Regions from separate parts of the Pseudoalteromonas sp. SG43-1 genome, predicted to be linked through region 2. Evidence: predicted binding sites of a transcription regulator. Region 2 holds the regulator's gene; each other region holds the start of a gene.

Region 1 (4,335 bases), on a different contig from region 2:
TTGCAGCTAAGTTTGCGCACGCTGTTTTTATGTCAACGTTATCGGCAAGTCCTGCAAATATAACGCGAAAGTTATCGGCCATTTAACTATCCCTAAAGCTTTTATAATGAAGTGAGTATATACCTAAAGTACAAAAGAATTCGAGGTTGATTTTATAGTTATTTTGTAGACGTACTACAAACAATGTAACTGATAAGTTTTAGATACAAAAACGGCCCTATTAAGGGCCGTTTTTAATTTACTTCAACACTTTTAGCTTAAAGACCAGCAGCTGCACGAAGTGCATCAGCTTTATCTGTACGTTCCCAAGGGAATTCGTCACGACCAAAGTGGCCGTAAGCCGCTGTAGGAAGGTAGATAGGGCGCTCTAAATCAAGCATTTGAATTAAGCCGTAAGGGCGCAGGTCAAAGTGTTCACGAATAAGTTCGATTAAACGGCTTTCTTCTAACTTGCTTGTACCAAACGTTTCAACGCTGATAGATGTAGGCTCTGCAACACCGATTGCGTAAGAAACTTGTAATTCACATTTATCAGCAAGGCCAGCCGCAACTACGTTTTTAGCAACGTAACGTGCAGCGTATGCAGCTGAGCGGTCAACTTTTGATGGATCTTTACCAGAGAAAGCACCACCACCGTGACGAGCCATACCACCGTATGTATCAACGATGATTTTACGACCTGTTAAACCACAATCGCCCATTGGTCCGCCAATTACAAAGCGACCCGTTGGGTTAATGAAAAATTTAGTCGCGCTTGTAATAAGCTCTGCAGGAAGTACCGGCTTGATGATAGTCTCCATCACCGCTTCTACTAAATCTTTTTGCGAAATGTCTTCGCTGTGCTGAGTAGATAGTACTACTGCATCAATACCTACTGGCTTACCATTTTCGTATGCAAAAGTAACTTGAGATTTTGCATCTGGACGTAACCAGTTAAGCTCGCCGCTTTTACGTACTTGCGCTTGGCGCTGTACTAAACGGTGTGAGTAAGTAATTGGCGCAGGCATTAGTACTTCTGTTTCGTTACATGCGTAACCAAACATAAGACCTTGGTCGCCAGCACCTTGTTCTTCTGGGCTAGTACGGTCAACACCTTGGTTAATGTCAGGAGACTGTTTACCAATAGTGTTTAAAATTGCACATGAATCTGCATCGAAACCCATGTCTGAATGCGTGTAGCCAATTTCACGTACTGTTTTACGTGTAATTTCTTCAATATCAACCCATGCGCTAGTAGTGATTTCACCACCAACCATAACCATACCTGTTTTTACGTAAGTTTCGCACGCAACACGGGCATGAGAGTCTTGCTCTAGGATAGCATCAAGTACCGCATCAGAGATTTGATCGGCGATTTTATCCGGATGACCTTCAGAAACTGATTCAGAAGTAAATAAATGTTTTGCCATTGTAATTCTGCTCACAAATATTGCGCTTCACAAACGTCGGTATTAGCGCTAAAAAATTAAGGGGCGTATTTTATCGAAAACAAAACACCTTGCATAGTGTTTTTACGCCTAGACGTCTAAATAAAATTACTAATAACTTTTTGGTCTTAAAAAATATTCATAATGCCTCACTTTTATAGGGTTTTTAATTGCACACAGCCCCCACAATAAGTAAGAATGGTCGATATAAACAAACCCAAGTTACTTGGGTGCATAAACAAACACATAAATACCCGCGCAAATACACATAAAGGTAGGAGAATTCATGCCATCTCGCAAAGAACTTGCAAATGCTATTCGCGTCTTGTCAATGGACGCAGTACAAAAGGCCAAATCTGGTCACCCTGGAGCCCCTATGGGCATGGCTGATATCGCAGAAGTATTATGGCGCGATTATCTAAAACACAACCCAACAAATCCAGAGTGGGCTGACCGTGACAGATTTATTCTTTCAAACGGCCACGGTTCAATGCTTATCTATTCTCTATTGCATCTAAGTGGTTACGACTTACCACTGGACGAAATTAAAAACTTCCGTCAAATGCATTCTAAAACACCAGGTCACCCTGAATATGGCTATGCACCAGGAATCGAAACTACTACGGGTCCATTAGGTCAAGGGATCACAAATGCCGTAGGTATGGCAATTGCTGAAAAAGCGCTAGCTGCACAGTTTAACCGCGAAGGTCACGATATTGTTGATCACTTTACCTATGCATTTATGGGCGATGGCTGCCTTATGGAAGGTATTTCTCATGAAGCTGGTTCACTTGCAGGCACATTAGGTCTGGGTAAACTTGTTGCATTTTGGGATGACAACGGCATTTCAATCGATGGTGAAGTAGAAGGTTGGTTTACAGATGACACGCCAGCTCGCTTTAAAGCATACGGTTGGCATGTAATTAGTGGTGTTGATGGCCACGACAGCGATGCTATAAGTGCTGCAATTGCAGAAGCTAAAAGTGTTACCGATAAACCATCACTAATTTGTTGTAAAACAATTATTGGTTACGGCTCACCTAATAAATCTGGTAGCCACGATTGTCACGGTGCACCACTAGGTGATGACGAAATTAAAGCGTCTCGCGAATTCTTAGGTTGGACTGGCGATGCGTTCGAAATTCCTGATGATATTTACGCACAATGGGATAGCAAAGAAAAAGGTCAGCAGCTTGAATCAAGCTGGGACGAAAAATTTGCAGCATACGCAAAAGCATACCCAGAGCTTGCAGCTGAATATAAGCGTCGTATTAATAACGAACTGCCTGGCGATTGGGCTGAAAAATCTCAAGCGTACATTGAGCAATTACAAGCAAACCCTGCAAACCCAGCGTCTCGTAAAGCATCGCAAAATGCATTAAACGCATTTGGTCCGTTATTACCAGAATTTATGGGTGGCTCAGCCGATTTAGCAGGCTCAAACTTAACAATTTGGGATGGCTCTAAAGGTTTAACACACGACGATGCAAGCGGTAACTACATTTACTACGGTGTACGTGAGTTTGGTATGTCGGCAATTATGAATGGTATTGCCCTTCATAAAGGCTTTATTCCTTACGGTGCTACGTTCTTAATGTTTGTTGAATATGCAAAAAATGCCGTACGTATGGCTGCATTAATGAAGCAACCAAGCATTTTTGTATACACGCACGATTCAATCGGTTTAGGTGAAGATGGTCCAACTCACCAACCAGTAGAGCAAATTGCAAGCATGCGTTTAACGCCTAACTTATACAACTGGCGCCCATGTGACCAAGTTGAGTCGGCAATTGCATGGCAACAAGCTATTGAGCGTAAAGACGGTCCTACATCGTTAATCTTTACTCGCCAAGGTCTTGAGCAACAAGCGCGTGACGCACAGCAATTAAGCGATGTTAAAAAGGGTGGTTACATCCTTAGCTGTGACGGCAACCCTGAAATTATTTTCATTGCGACAGGCTCTGAAGTACAACTAGCACAAGATTCAGCAACTGAGCTACGCAGCCAAGGTAAAAAGGTACGTGTTGTATCCATGCCATGTACTGATGCCTTTGAAGATCAAAGCGCAGCATATAAAGAAAGCGTATTACCGGCATCTGTTACACGCCGTGTAGCAGTAGAAGCAGGTATTGCTGACTACTGGTACAAGTACGTAGGTCTAAATGGCGCAGTAGTAGGTATGACTACCTTTGGTGAGTCGGCACCTGCTGGTGAGCTGTTTGAGCACTTTGGTTTTACAGTGGCAAACATTGTAAGCAAAGCAAACGAGCTTTTTTAATCGCTTTGATTAAATAAAGTAAGTAATTGAAAAACCCGCACATGTTGCGGGTTTTTTTATGCCCTAACATGAAGCAACTTCACCTTGAACAATGCTGCTTTCCTTGCAAGAAAGTAAGCTATCAGGCAAGGTAGTGCGATAAAATTTATAAATAAAAATCTTAAATTAATAGCAGGAGCTAAAAATGCCAAAGTTCGATAACGTAAGTGTAGTAAAAAAAGCCAATGTATATTTTGACGGAAAAGTGTCAAGTCGTACCGTTATTTTAGGTGATGGCGAAGCGAAAACGTTAGGCTTTATGCAACCAGGTGAGTTTGTTTTTGATACAAACCAAAAAGAATGCATGGAGCTTTTAGCTGGCCAATGGGATATTTTATTACCAGGGGCAAGTGAGTGGAAAACATTTAACGCGGGTGAATCGTTTAATGTTGATGCAAATGTAAGCTTTAAAGTAAAAGTATCTGATTTTGCTGACTACTGTTGTTCGTACACAGATTAATCAATACAGCTAGACGTCTGAAAGCCCATGCACTATGGGCTTTGCATAAATTTTGCGCAACGCATGATTTAAATCACAAAAAACCGCAAATAAACCTCAAATATCTCTCTTTTTTCCTTGTGTTAATCTAA
Region 2 (4,335 bases):
AAGACATTCACTTAGACGTATGTTCTGCGTGTCACCCGTTTTACACTGGTAAGCAAAAGATTTTAGACACTGGCGGCCGTGTTGATCGCTTCAACAAGCGCTTCGGTGCACTTAGCAGCAAGAAGTAATTATTGCTGTTTAGTTAAAAAAAGCACCTTAGGGTGCTTTTTTTGTGTCTAAAATTTACTACTTCTTATCTTATTTAGCTTGCTCGAGCTACATCACACCTTGCATAACTATTTCCTATTCTTATTCTGAGTATGCATAAACCTTTACAGACAAATGGATAGATATTCTCTATATTTTAAATAGTACAAATTTTAACTAGGTTGATAAAAGTAGCTAACGTGGGCTTATCTGTTTTTAAAGTAGTGTAGTAGGCTGTTATTTTAAGTTTATGATGATGTGTTAAACATACATTTTTTTAATATTTTAATAGACATAAACACACCTCAAAACTTACTTTTTTGGTGAATTTTTATTTATCAAATGTTTATATAATCCTGCAAAGTTACTGAAAAACCTCTTAAAATTAAAGGATATAGCATATAACAGGATAGACCTGATATTGCTTGGAATTTAAAAATAATAAGGGTATCGTACCCCAAGACTCCACCTCTCACTTTAACTTAAATTGCAGGATACCATCGCGTTATGTCTGACTTTCGTGAACAAGCACTACATTATCACTCACATCCCGTACCTGGTAAAATTAGCATTGAGCTAACCAAACCAGCTGAAACAGTTCAAGACTTAGCCCTAGCTTATAGCCCAGGTGTCGCTGAGCCTGTACGTGAAATTGCCGCAGATCCTGCAAATGCATATAAATATACCGGTAAAGGTAACATGGTTGCGGTTATCACTAATGGTACTGCAATTTTGGGCTTGGGTAATTTAGGTCCTTTAGCGTCCAAACCAGTAATGGAAGGCAAGGCGTTATTGTTTAAGCGTTTTGCAGGGCTTGATTCTATTGATATTGAAGTAAAGCACAAAACAACAGAAGACTTTATTAACACGGTTGCCAATATTGCTGACACATTCGGTGGTATTAACCTTGAAGATATTAAAGCACCAGAGTGTTTTGAAATTGAAAAAGCATTAATAGAGCGTTGTAGCATTCCTGTTTTTCATGACGACCAACACGGTACCGCCATTGTTACGGCTGCCGGCATGTTAAATGCACTAGAAGTACAAGGTAAATCAATTGAAGATGCAATAATTGTATGTTTAGGTGCAGGCGCTGCTGCAGTTGCGTGTATGGAACTGTTAATTAAGTGTGGTGCACTGCGTGAACACATTTATATGCTTGACCGCAAAGGTGTTATTCATACTCGTCGCGATGATTTAAATGAATATAAACAGCTTTTTGCTAACAATACCGATAAACGCACATTGCAAGATGTAATTGCAGATGCTGATGTGTTTGTTGGTGTTTCGGGTCCTAACTTGTTAGCTGCCGAAGATTTAAAACTAATGGCAAAAAAACCGGTCGTGTTTGCATGTTCAAACCCAGATCCAGAGATCGATCCTGCACTTGCTCACGGCGCACGCAACGATTTAATTATGGCAACAGGGCGCTCTGATTACCCTAACCAGGTTAACAATGTTTTATGTTTCCCGTTTATTTTCCGTGGTGCACTTGATGTACGTGCAAGCGCGATTAACGATGAAATGAAAATTGCTGCAGTTGAGGCTATTCGTAGTATTGCCAAAGAGCCTGTACCTGCAGAAGTTTTAAAAGCCGCAGGCGTAGATAAGCTAGAGTTTGGTGCGCAGTACATTATTCCAAAACCAATGGATCCGCGTTTACTACCGCGTATAGCTAAAGCTGTAGCACTTGCTGCGGTAGAGTCGGGTGTTGCGCAAATTGACTTGCCTGAAAATTATATGGCGTAATATATAACGCTTAAACAAAAAAACCTCAGCAATGCTGAGGTTTTTTGATTAAAAAGGTAACGATTTATTCTTCGTTTAAAATAGGCACTTCTAAACCCATTTCTTGCATTATCTTTTTAACTTCTTCTGGTACTTTTTCTGCGTTGTCTTTACGTAGGTCATCGTCATTTGGTAAAGGTTGGCCAGTAAATGCATGCAAAAACGCCTCACATAGCAATTCACTATTTGTTGCATGGCGAAGGTTGTTGATTTGACGACGCGTACGCTCATCCGTTAAAACTTTTAATACATTTAGTGGGATCGAAACGGTGATCTTTTTAACTTGCTCTGATTTTTTCCCGTGTTCTGCGTATGGGTGAATATACTCACCATTCCATTTAGCCATAAGATGTATCGTTGCCTCAGATTATTAATTTCTCACACGGTATAAAAAGCGTGTAAATATGCGTGAAATTCTATCGATTTAAAAAAGATAGTCAAATAATAGATACCGATCTATCTTAATAAGCCTATTTGGGATGTAAAAATAAGCTCACTTTTGTGAGCTAAAATGTGATACTAGCAAACGCCTTACCTAACTTTAGCCATCTAGAGCTTTAAAATCCTTTGACTTATTAAAACGGATAACTTACTCTTTTAGACGTCTAAACATCCAAATTAATCAGGTGACGAATATGAGCGAAAAAAACAAAGCGACCATTGCTGTACGTAACGGCGTTGATGCTGATAAACATCATGGTGCAGTGGTGCCGCCAATTTATTTATCAACGACTTATTCGTTTGCCGACTTTGATACTAAGCGTGAGTATGATTATGGCCGCAGTGGTAACCCTAATCGTGATATTTTAGCAGAGACGCTTGCTAAGCTTGAAGGTGGCGCTCGTGGCATAATTACGGCCACTGGTATGGCTGCCGTGCATTTAGCTACTCAGCTACTTAACAGTGACGACACGTTAGTAATTCCACATGATTGTTATGGTGGAAGCTATCGTTTATTTACATCGTTACAAAAACGCGGACTATTGAAGCTTGAAGTATTAGATTTAACAAAAGAAGAAAGCCTTCAACAAATTTTAGCAATTAAACCTAAGCTTATTTGGATAGAGACTCCAAGTAACCCAGTACTTCGTTTAACCGATATTAAAGCGGTTACCGATGTTGCTAAGCAATGCGGTGCATTGGTTGCCGCAGATAACACGTTTTTGTCTCCTGCCTTACAAAACCCTATTAAGTTTGGTGTAGATATTGTGGTGCATTCAACTACTAAATATATTAACGGGCACTCAGATGTAGTGGGCGGCGCTGTTATTGCTGCAACACAAGAGCTTGGTGATGAGCTTGCTTGGTGGGCAAATAATATTGGTATTACGGGCGCCCCTTTTGATAGTTATTTAACGCTTCGTGGTCTACGTACTTTAAATGTGCGCTTAAGGCAGCACCAAGAAAATGCGCTAGCAATAGCTGAGTACCTTGAAAGTTCCAATTTTGTAAGCCAAGTTTACTATCCTGGACTTGAGTCGCATCCTCAACATGAACTTGCTAAAGCACAACAACTTGGCTTCGGTGGCATGGTTAGTTTTGATATTAAAGGCGATATAAACGACGCGGCAGCATTTTTAACTAGCCTTAAAACGTTTAGTTTAGCTGAGTCACTAGGTGGCGTAGAGAGCTTAATTTGTCACCCTGCAACTATGACGCACGCAGGTATGGAGGCAAAGGCACGTTTAGAAGCGGGTGTGGGCGATACGCTTATTCGTATTTCGGTTGGGATTGAAGATATACACGATTTAATAGCTGACTTTGAACGAGTATTTGAACTTGTAAAACCAGGGCAAAATAAAAATGTTGGCCGTGTAGGCAAAGGTGCTGGCACTTCTGGTGGAAACGTTAAATTAAGTGCAGCCCGTCCAGCGCTTTGGTAATTAATACCAATCCGCAATAATACCTAATCAATTTGAGGGATTAAACCGCACGATAACATCGTTAAAAATTCCTAATATAGAACAACTAAATAACGAAATTTTTGCCTTGTTATCGATACGGTTTTCTTACCTCAAAATAGACAACTTAATTAAGCGAATTGGTATAAATATGGTCAATTGTGTGCATAAATTTGGTGGTTCAAGCTTAAGCTCTAGTGAGCGCTATCAAAGCGTAGCTAAAATAATTATTGGGCATACTCAGCCGGGCGACTGTGTTGTGGTGTCTGCTGCAGGTAAAACTACAGATACACTTGTGTCGTTGTGGCAAAGTTATCAGCTGCAAGACACGCAAGCTGTCGCTGATATTTTACTGCAGTTAAATAACCATCAAAGCGATTTAATTGAGCAGTTATTACAAGCTGATTTAAAGCGCTGCGCACTTAGAACACTAAATACCGAGCTTAGTAATATTGCAGAACTTGCTCAAGCTGAGCAGCTAAAAGAGGCTGCGTTACTT
Region 3 (4,335 bases), on a different contig from region 2:
TTTTCTACTTGTTCGCGGGCCACTGTTAGCGCAGCTTCAAAGTCTTCTTCCATGATTAAACGTTTAAACATGGCAGAACCGGTTACATTGGTACGTTCGCCGACATTAGTAAATACTGCTATTTGTTGGGTCATGTTGGCTCCTTAATTTAAGTTACAGGCTTCAAGGCCTGATAAACGCATGCGTACTTCAAGCTCTGGCAGTTGGCGTGGTTTAACGCCTGCTAAACCTTTTGCAAAAGCACGAATATGCGCAGGCGTGGTGCCACAACATCCACCTACTATATTAATAAAGCCCGATTTACCCCAATCGATAATTTCGGCTGCCATTTCAGGCGCTTCTAAGTCGTATTCACCAAACTCATTAGGCAAGCCCGCATTAGGGTGTACCGATGTAAAGGTTTCGCACACGCGCGAAAGCTCTTCTACATATTGGCGCAGTAAATCAGGGCCAAGCGCGCAGTTTAAACCAATCGAAATAGGCTTAATATGGCGAATAGAGTTATAAAATGCTTCGGTTGTTTGCCCAGAAAGCGTACGGCCAGAAGCGTCGGTAATAGTGCCCGAGATCATAACTGGTAATGTGCGCCCTGCTTGCTCAAAGGCTTCTTCTACACCAAACGAGGCGGCTTTTGCATTAAGCGTGTCGAATATAGTTTCGATTAGTATTAAATCGGCGCCGCCTTCCATTAATGCAAGGGTAGACTCTACATACGCAGTAACTAGCTTATCAAAAGTAACGTTTCGGTAACCCGGATCGTTTACGTCTGGCGAAATTGAACACGTTTTAGATGTCGGCCCTAAAACACCGGCTACATAGCGCGGTTTTTCTGGCGTTTTAGCCGTAAATTCATCGCAAATTGCGCGTGCTAATTTAGCCGACTCTAGGTTTATTTCACGGCTTAGGTTTGCCATGTCGTAATCTTCCATCGAAATAGTGGTCGAGTTAAACGTGTTGGTTTCGATAATATCGGCGCCCGCTGATAAAAAACCACGATGAATATCAGTGATTAAGTCGGGCTTGGTTAGGCTTAATAAATCGTTATTACCTTTAATTAATACATGCCAGTCTTTAAAACGCTCTCCGCGATAGTCTTCTTCTTCTAGCTTATGATCTTGGATCATGGTGCCCATTGCGCCATCTAAAATTAAAATGCGTTCTTTTAATGCGGCACTTATTTCGGCTTGCTTATTATTTGTAGGCGCGTTATTCGGCATAGTTGTTAGTCCTCACGTCTTGGCTAACTAAATTAATATCATACGGTGTGGTTTGGTACACGTAGTAATTTAACCAGTTCGAAAAAAGTAAAAAAGCATGGCTTTGCCACGTTTTTGAAGGTTGTTTGGTTGCATCGTCATCCGGAAAGTAATTTTCGGGCTTTGGTGCATTAGGGCTTTTTTTACAATCGCGCTCGTATTCTGCTTTTAGCGAGTCGGCGTCGTACTCTGGGTGGCCGGTTATAAACACTTGGCTACCCGATTTATTTTTAAGTAAGTAAGCCCCTACTCGCTCAGAACCTGCCAGTACAACGAGTTCTTCACAGGCGTTTATTTTATTTATATCAATATGGCCGTAGCGTGAGTGAGGTACCAAAAAGGTATCGTCGAATCCGCGAGTCAGTGCACCGTGATCAAAATAACACTGGTGAGTAAATACGCCACACAGTTTATCGTCTTTTAAATCGCGTTTTAAATTGTAACGGTGATATAACGCTGCATGCGCTGCCCAACAAGAAAATAACGTAGAGGTAACGTGTTGCTCAGCCCAATCAATAATGACCTTTAGCTCATCCCAATACGCTACATCGTCGTATTCTAAATGGGCAAGTGGCGCACCGGTTACTATTAATGCATCGTAATTGTTGTCTTTAACCTCAGAAAAATAACGGTAGAAGGTATCAAGGTGCTCTTCTGAGTTGCTGCTACTGCGGTGAGTGTCGAGGCGCAGTAGTTCTACGTTTACTTGCAAAGGTGAGTTGGCAAGTAAGCGAATAAACTGAACTTCGGTTTCTACTTTATTAGGCATTAAGTTTAAAATAGCCAAACGCATTGGGCGTATTTCTTGCGTTTTTGCACGACTTTTTGGCATTACAAATACGTTTTCTTGACGTAAACGTGCAATTGCCGGCAACTCGTCTTTTACTGTAATTGGCATACTTTACTCCTGCTCATAAAAACCGAGGCTTAATTATGAACTGAAAGTAAAAAATATCAACCTCTAGATGTATAGATGTCCAAATGAAATTTATTCATGATTTTTTTAAGATTTACTAAAAGTTATAGATGAGAGGGAATGCATTTATATTGAAGTACTTTGTTTTAGTGAATTGAAATAGCGCTACTAAAATCAGTAGCGCTATTATAATTAAAAACGATAATTTACAGATAAATTAAGAGCGTAAATATCGCCTTCATTTGTATCAAAATATTGGTATTCAGCACTTACTTGCCAGCGTTGAGTTAGCCTAAAGTCAATGCCGGTTCCGTACGTTACGCCGCCTTCATCGTAGTTTTGCTCAGTTATTAGCGTAGAATTTGTATCTGTACCAGTTATTGATTCTGCAAGGTTTTTTAAGTCGCCTTCATTGTAACTTAATTTATTTCTACCATAGCCACCAAATAAAAACACATCAGCTCGAGATGAAATTGGATAATTAGCTTTTACAAATATACTTGTTTGCAAATCAAGGCTTGAATCGATTTCGCTCTTAATGAATTCTGAACTCAGCGAACCGTCCTGTGGGTTCTGAGTGTAAACAATTCCGTTTAGAGGCGTTGACTCATCATTTAACCCAAAACCTATACGCCCTTCTAATGCAAAGTAACGCGAAAACTGATATCCAAACCGGCCGTAAAGCGTTGTAAACTGTATGCTATCACTCTCGTATACATCAATTTGCGTAGACCCTATCCCTATTCCTTGGTAATAACCATTTACGTGGAGTATGTCTGCTTGGCTCGAAAATGAGTATAAACCTAAAAGTAATGCCCCTAACCTTGTAACTATTTTCATGTTCATTCCTTTAAACCTTTGTAATATTTAATAATGTGATGTTTAACAACAAACTAAGTGTGGCCTGCCTATATAACTTGCTTATACTTTACAGCTTGTAAATATACTGTACCACTTTTGTTAAAAATGAAATGTATTTGAACAATATAAAACAATAGATTACAGAATTTTACACAATAGAAATCCTGTAATAGTAGTGTTTTTAACGAGCAATCAAAACAAAGTACCGCTTAGGTAAGTGTATTGTTCTATACAGCATTCGTTGACTGTTTCACCTGTGAGCCACTACAATACAACATTGAAATTTTTATTATTATTTGAAGGCTTTCCTCCATGGTTTTACCTGATAAATTTATATTCTCGATGAGTCGAGTATCTAAGGTTGTGCCACCTAAGCGCACTATCTTAAAAGATATTTCGTTGCACTTTTTTCCTGGCGCTAAAATTGGTGTGCTTGGTTTAAACGGTTCTGGTAAATCTACGTTACTGCGTATTATGGCCGGTGTTGACCAAGATTTTGAAGGTGATGCACATCCTCAGTCTGGTACTAAAATTGGTTATTTACCGCAAGAACCTGTTTTAGACGAAAGTAAAACAGTACGTGAAACTGTTGAAGAAGCTGTTGGCGAAGTTAAACATGCACTTAAACGTCTTGACGAAGTGTATAACGAATACGCCATGGAAGACGCTGACTTTGACGCACTTGCAAAAGAGCAAGGCGAGCTTGAAGCTGTTATTCAGGCGCACGATGGTCATAACATCGACAACGTTTTAGAACGCGCAGCTGATGCACTTCGCCTGCCAGAGTGGGATGCTAAAATTGAGCACCTTTCAGGTGGTGAGCGTCGCCGTGTTGCTATATGTCGATTATTACTTGAAAAACCAGACATGCTTATCCTTGATGAACCTACTAACCACTTGGATGCTGAGTCGGTTGCATGGTTAGAGCGCTTCTTACACGATTACGAAGGCACTGTTGTGGCTGTAACGCATGACCGTTACTTCCTTGATAATGTAGCTGGCTGGATATTAGAGCTTGACCGTGGTGAAGGTATTCCATGGGAAGGTAACTACTCTTCTTGGCTTGAACAAAAAGATGCGCGCTTACAGCAAGAACAAAAATCTGAAAAAGCACGTCAAAAATCAATTGCGCAAGAACTTGAATGGGTTCGTTCAAACCCTAAAGGTCGTCAAGCTAAGTCAAAAGCACGTATGGCTCAGTTTACTGAAATGCAGCAGTCTGATTACCAAAAACGTAACGAAACTAACGAGATGTTTATCCCACCTGGTCCGCGTTTAGGTGACCAAGTACTTGAAGTAACT

Evidence for each region. Region 2 encodes MetJ, which represses methionine synthesis genes. Its sites were predicted from a motif close to TAGACGTCTAGACGTCTA; they were not measured.
Region 1: the regulator MetJ is predicted to act here: its motif matches at 1,511-1,528, upstream of metK (methionine adenosyltransferase).
Region 3: the regulator MetJ is predicted to act here: its motif matches at 2,219-2,236, upstream of metA (homoserine O-succinyltransferase).

What each region holds. Positions count from the first base shown of each region.
Region 1 is NZ_JACJFD010000015.1:47,847-52,181, forward strand. It holds gene H5159_RS11765 (hypothetical protein) at 1-82, opposite strand, end outside; gene metK (methionine adenosyltransferase) at 258-1,409, opposite strand; gene tkt (transketolase) at 1,714-3,705, shown strand; gene H5159_RS11780 (pyrimidine/purine nucleoside phosphorylase) at 3,890-4,204, shown strand.
Region 2 is NZ_JACJFD010000001.1:71,449-75,783, forward strand. It holds gene rpmE (50S ribosomal protein L31) at 1-128, shown strand, start outside; gene H5159_RS00295 (malic enzyme-like NAD(P)-binding protein) at 655-1,896, shown strand; gene metJ (met regulon transcriptional regulator MetJ) at 1,961-2,281, opposite strand; gene metB (cystathionine gamma-synthase) at 2,571-3,818, shown strand; gene metL (bifunctional aspartate kinase/homoserine dehydrogenase II) at 3,988-4,335, shown strand, end outside.
Region 3 is NZ_JACJFD010000023.1:54,395-58,729, reverse strand. It holds gene metH (methionine synthase) at 1-134, opposite strand, end outside; gene H5159_RS15455 (homocysteine S-methyltransferase family protein) at 144-1,217, opposite strand; gene metA (homoserine O-succinyltransferase) at 1,207-2,154, opposite strand; gene H5159_RS15445 (porin family protein) at 2,365-3,012, opposite strand; gene ettA (energy-dependent translational throttle protein EttA) at 3,346-4,335, shown strand, end outside.